2 regions of the Buttiauxella sp. S19-1 genome follow, and region 2 is predicted to be linked to the other one. Evidence: predicted binding sites of a transcription regulator. Region 2 holds the regulator's gene; the other holds the start of a gene.
What was found. The regulator LexA, encoded in region 2, represses DNA repair genes until DNA is damaged. The targets are predictions, from matches to a motif close to TNCTGTATGTACATACAGNA.
Positions count from the first base shown of each region.

Region 1: a site for LexA is predicted at 1,262-1,281, ahead of MES37_RS04900 (YebG family protein). Genes of this name have one in related genera too.

Region 1 is NZ_JAHWLU010000012.1:33,918-37,103, forward strand. Features, by position in the region: gene purT (formate-dependent phosphoribosylglycinamide formyltransferase) at 1-1,159, opposite strand, end outside; gene MES37_RS04900 (YebG family protein) at 1,298-1,642, shown strand; gene MES37_RS04905 (tellurite resistance TerB family protein) at 1,760-2,443, shown strand; gene ptrB (oligopeptidase B) at 2,537-3,186, shown strand, end outside.
Region 2 is NZ_JAHWLU010000014.1:25,425-28,610, forward strand. Features, by position in the region: gene dinF (MATE family efflux transporter DinF) at 186-1,520, opposite strand; gene lexA (transcriptional repressor LexA) at 1,589-2,197, opposite strand; gene MES37_RS05515 (diacylglycerol kinase) at 2,306-2,674, opposite strand; gene plsB (glycerol-3-phosphate 1-O-acyltransferase PlsB) at 2,801-3,186, shown strand, end outside.

The DNA.
Region 1 (3,186 bases), on a different contig from region 2:
CTTTGGTTGCGGCAATCGCACGCGCAATCGCATCTTCCACGCTAGAACCTGTTGCCAGCGTGACACCCATACGGCGTTTACCTTCAATCTCCGGCTTACCAAACAGACGCACCTGCAAACCGGCACCTACCGCACCCGCGACGTTACCGTACTGGACGTTATCACTGGTTAATTCTGGCAGGATCACCGCAGAAGCCGCCGGGCCATACTGGCGAATATCGCCAATTGGCAAGCCGAGGAAGGCGCGGACATGTAATGCAAACTCTGACAAATCCTGAGAAATCAGCGTCACCATGCCGGTATCATGTGGACGCGGGGAAACCTCGCTGAAAATGACCTCATCGCCACAGACAAACAGCTCAACGCCAAACAACCCGAAGCCCCCCAGGGATTTCACGACTTTCTCGGCAATTTCCTGCGCGCGACAAATCGCAACATCACTCATCTTTTGTGGCTGCCACGACTCACGATAATCGCCGTCTTCCTGACGATGACCAATTGGCGCACAGAAATGCACGCCATCGATTGCACTGATGGTCAACAAAGTGATTTCAAAATCAAAATTCACCACCCCTTCGACAATGACGCGTCCTTTGCCTGCCCGGCCACCGAGTTGAGCGTATTCCCAGGCTTTGGCTAACTGGTCGGCATTGCGGATAAAGCTTTGCCCTTTGCCTGAAGAGCTCATTACCGGTTTAACGATGCAAGGGAAGCCAATTTCTTCGACGGCTTGCAAGAAAGCGCTTTCGCTATCGGCAAAGCGGTAGCTTGAAGTGGGCAGTTCTAACTCTTCAGCTGCCAGACGACGAATACCTTCGCGGTTCATGGTCAACTTAGTGGCTCGGGCGCACGGGACAACGTTCTGGCCTTGCTGCTCCAGTTCTACCAGCATATCCGTGGCAATGGCTTCAATTTCGGGAACGATAAAATCGGGCATTTCAGCAGCGACCAGCTTTTTAAGTTCGGCACCATCAAGCATATTAATGACATGACTACGGTGCGCGACGTGCATCGCTGGGGCATCAGCGTAGCGGTCTACGGCAATCACTTCCAGCCCCAGACGTTGACATTCAATTGCCACTTCTTTTCCTAATTCGCCTGAACCCAACAACATCACACGTGTAGCTGAAGGACGAAGCGCTGTTCCCAACATTGACATAATCTGTATACCCAAACGGAGAAAATAGACCGGCGAATTATAAACGAAAACGTTTGCGTACGCAGCGACTTTCCCGCTTGCGATGCAAGGGTAATATTATTATACTGTTTAAATAAACAGTTAAGCCGGAGCTGCAAAATGGCGGTTGAAATCAAATACGTTGTAGTACGAGAGGGGCAAGAAAAAATGTCATTTGCCAGTAAAAAGGACGCAGACGCCTATGACAAAATGCTCGACCTGGCCGAAGTGTTGAGTGACTGGCTCACTCAAAGCCCAATTGCTCTCGAAGAAGGCCAAAATGACGTGCTGGCCATGTGGATGGCAGAAAACAAAGATGTGCTTTCGACCGTACTGAAAAGCGGCAAATTGCCAGAGCTGGAAACGGCAACAGCAGCAGATGAAACGCCTGAAGTCGTTACTGAAGAAGAGGCTTCTGATGATAAAGTAGCCGAACATCCACGTAAACGCACCAAAGCCGCTTAAGTTTTATCGCGTCGGAATACCGGCGCGGTTCTTTTCTCATCTTTAGTCTTATCAGACACTTCTTGACAGCCTTTCACCTAACCTCAGTGGCTATGTTCTAAAACAAGGGTGTCTCTCATGAGTAATTGGTTACAGCAGCTTCAGTCTATGCTGGGACAAACGACACAGCCCGGCCAAAAATCTTCCAGGCACAATCAACCCTCTCAAGATCCTCAGGGGCTGAGCAAATTACTGGTACCTGGCGCGCTGGGTGGCTTAGCGGGGTTACTGCTGGCAAGTAAATCATCGCGTAAATTACTCACTAAATACGGAACCAGCGCGCTGTTGGTTGGCGGTGGGGCAGTCGCTGGAAGCGTGATGTGGAGCAAATATAAAGATCGCGTCCGTGAAACCCATCAGGGGGAGCCGCAATTTGGGCAGCAACAATCGCCAGTTGATGTGCGGACCCAGCGTCTGGTAATGGCATTGGTCTTTGCCGCGAAAAGTGACGGCCATATCGATGACAAAGAGCGCCAGATAATCGAACAACAGTTGCGGGATGCGGGTATTGAAGAGTCAGGCCGTACGCTGATTCAACAGGCTATCGATCAACCGCTCGATCCACAGCGTTTGGTCCAAGGCGTTAATAACGAAGAAGAAGCTCTGGAACTTTATTTCCTCAGCTGTGCGGCAATCGATATCGACCACTTTATGGAACGTAGCTATCTCAGTGCGTTAGGCGATGCGCTAAAAATCCCACAAGATGTGCGCGAAGGTATTGAAAAAGATATTCAGCAACAGAAACTCAATCTGCCGGGTTAACCCCGGCATTTTTCTCAAAATCCCACGTTACGCTTGCAAGGCTGTCTTAATTTGCCACCCTTACAGGGTGTTAACTCAAAAATGAAAATCGACATGCCACCAAAAGCTAAAAAAATTCCTCACACCATGTCAGTTCATGGCGATACCCGCATCGATAACTATTATTGGTTGCGCGACGACGAGCGCGCAGATGCGCAAGTACTTGATTATCTGCATCAGGAAAATGATTACGGCCATCAAGTCATGAGCACGCAACAGGCGCTACAAGAACGCTTGCTCAAAGAGATGATCGACCGTATCCCACAACGCGATGTCTCCGCGCCCTATACGCAAAATGGCTATCGTTATCGCCAGGTTTTTGAAACCGGAAATGAATACGCCATTTATCAGCGCCAGTCGGTGATGCTGGCTGAATGGGAAGAGTGGAGCACGCTGGTGGATGGTAATCGCCGTGCTGCCCACAGTGAATTTTATACGATGGGCGGGATGAGCATCACGCCTGACAATACTGTGCTGGCATTGGCGGAAGATTTTCTTTCGCGTCGCCAGTACGGTTTGCGTTTCCGCAATCTGGAAACCGGGAACTGGTACCCGGAAGTGCTGGAAAATGTCGACAGCAGTTTTGTCTGGGCGAATGATTCCGCCACGCTTTACTACGTCCGCAAGCACCCTAAAACGCTGCTGCCATATCAGGTCTGGCGACATACGGTAGGGCATCCTTCCACGTCCGACGAGTTGGTTTA
Region 2 (3,186 bases):
CGTGGAAATAATTGTAGTCAAGGATATGGCTGTGAGGGGAAAACTAAGAACATTGAACCACAGAAGTAACAGAAATGATGCTGACTTGCCCCAAAATCAGGTGGCAAATCAGCATACTGGAGTGCGATTAAAAACGCGTCAGAAGTTGTAACTAACTATGGGTTGTAACTAACTATGAGCTGTAACTAACCAGGAGTTCCAGCCGGGAACCAGCTGTTATCCCGCCAATGGCGACGCCAAATCCATCCCAAAGACAGTCCGCGCAAAGCCAGGAACACAGCCACGGATAACCACAGACCATGATTTCCCAGATAAGGCACGGTGAGCAACGTCAGCCCAAATCCCAATGCCGCAACCGCCATGCTGTTGCGCATTTCCGTACCTCGCGTTGCGCCAATAAACATGCCGTCCAGCAAATAACACCAGACACCAACAACGGGCAAAACAATCTGCCAGTGCAAGTAGCGGTCTGCCTGTAGCTGCAATTCCGGGATAGAGGTAAGAAGCGAAACAATGTGCTCACCAAACAGCGCATACACAGTGGCAAACATAAGAGCGACTAAGCCCGCCTGGCGACATGCAGCGCCCCATACTTCGAGCAATTGACCACGGTTTTTAGCGCCAAACGCCTGCCCGGAATGGGCTTCAACGGCATAGGCGAACCCATCGAGCGCATAGGCGGTGAAGGTTAATAGCGTCATCAACACGGCGTTAACCGCGACGATTTCGCTACCTAACCGCGCGCCAAAGATAGTGACTGAGGCGAAACAGACCTGTAGCAACAGCGAGCGCAGCATGATGTCGCGATTGAGTGCCAGCAGACGCCGCACATTCCCGCGCCAGGACTCTTTGAGCATCTCAAAGCTGATTCCGCGCAAACCCATAACCTTTTTCACCATCAGCAAACCAATGATAAACGTCGCATATTCTGCGGTGACGGTGGCGAGTGCCGCGCCCTGAACATCCATGTGTAGCCCCATGACCAGCCACACATCCAGCACGATATTCAGTACGTTTCCGACAACCAGCAAGATAACTGGCGCACGCGCATACTGAACGCCTAACAACCAGCCCAACAAGACCAGGTTGGCAAGCGAGGCTGGCGCACTAAGCCAACGTATTTCAAGGAATCGCCGGGCCTGCAACAAAACATCTTCATTGCCGCCGACGATATGCAAGGCCAGGGATATCAGCGGTTCACGCAGTAAGACGATCGCCACCCCTGCTCCTAACGCCAATAGCAAGGGCTGAACCAGTGCACGCGCTAAAGCAGAGGGATTATTGGCACCAAATGCCTGGGCAGTTAAACCGGTGGTGCTCATGCGCAAAAACAGCAACAGCATAAATAAGAAGCTGGTTGCCGTCGCACCAATAGCGACACCGCCAAGATAAACAGGGCTATCCAAATGACCAATTACCGCGGTATCAACAAGGCCCAGTAAAGGCACGGTGATGTTGGAAAAAATCATGGGTAAGGCGAGGCGCCAGAGAGCTCTGTCAGCCGTCGAGAAAAATCGCATGGCCAATCCAGGAAGAGATAAGAGAATTAAGACGATGATGCGCATTAAAGCGCATCATCTGGAGAAGTTTACAGCCAGTCGCCGTTGCGAATTACCCCAACCGCCAACCCTTCAATAGAGAAGTTATGTTCGCGCAGGTCAACCACAATAGGTTCAAATTCGCTATTTTCAGGCAGAAGATGAACGGTATTACCCTGCTGCTTTAAGCGCTTAACAGTCACTTCGTCGTCAATACGCGCCACCACAACCTGGCCGTTACGCACATCCTGAGTTTTATGAACTGCAAGCAGGTCGCCGTCCATAATACCGATGTCTTTCATAGACATCCCGCTAACGCGCAACAGGAAATCGGCATTTGGTTTAAACAGTGATGGGTCAACCTGGTAATGGCCTTCGATGTGCTGTTGTGCAAGGAGTGGTTCCCCCGCAGCAACACGCCCAACCAGCGGAATACCGGTAACTTCTTCCACCAGCAAGCGGATACCGCGCGACGCACCAGAGATAATCTCAATGACGCCTTTACGGGCAAGTGCTTTCAGGTGCTCTTCAGCGGCGTTCGGAGAACGGAACCCCAGACGTTGAGCAATCTCGGCACGAGTCGGTGGCATGCCGGTCTGGCTGATATGATCCCGAATAAGATCAAACACCTCTTGCTGCCTGGTAGTTAACGCTTTCATTCCGCCCCCTGGGTGTTTATACAGTTATGCTGTGAGTATATACAGTCAAAGGCGATTTTGGAACCACAAATTGAGCAAAAAACCAGGGACTTAACTATTCTGGAAAGATCATCGCAAATGCGGCCAAAGCAGTGTGACCCAGGTAATAACTGCGAGGATAATGGCGATTAATACGGCAGCAGACCCCATGTCCTTGGCCCGTCCTGAAAGCTCGTGGTAATCGGTACCAACACGGTCAACAAGCGCCTCGATAGCGCTATTGAGAATTTCGACAATCATGACCAGCACAACAGAACCAATCAGTAAAATACGGGTGATAGGGTCAACATCTAACCAGCAGGCGATGGCGATGGCGATGAGCGCGCTAACCCCTTCCTGGCGGAAAGCCGCTTCGTTAATCCAGGCTGCTTTGAGCCCTTTCCATGAGTAGCCTGCGGCTTTGATGATACGGGTAAGTCCAGTGGTACTGCTCGCCATTTTGGGAAACCTTTTCAAATTATTTGGGTCAATGCTTATCTATATTGCAACGCCACAGAAATCTGAGCCAGATTCTGATATTCTTGCGGCGAATTTGCATCATTAACCTGAGGCTTTACATCGTTTATGTCAGGCTGGCCAAGAATCTACTACAAATTACTTAATTTACCATTAGGCGTTCTGGTAAAGAGCAAGTCCATTCCGGCAGATCCACAAGCCGAACTGGGCTTAGATCCCACACGCCCGATTATGTATGTCCTGCCGTATAACTCCAAGGCGGACTTATTAACGCTGCGCGCACAATGTCTCGCGCATAACTTGCCCGACCCTCTCGAGCCGTTAGAAATCGACGGTGCGGTATTGCCGCGCTATGTCTTTATCCATGGCGGCCCGCGTGTTTTCACTTATTACACGCCAAAAGAAGAGTCGATCAAACTGTTCCACGATTACCTCGACTTACACCGCAGCAATCCAAATCTGGATGTGCAGATGGTGCCAGTATCGGTGATGTT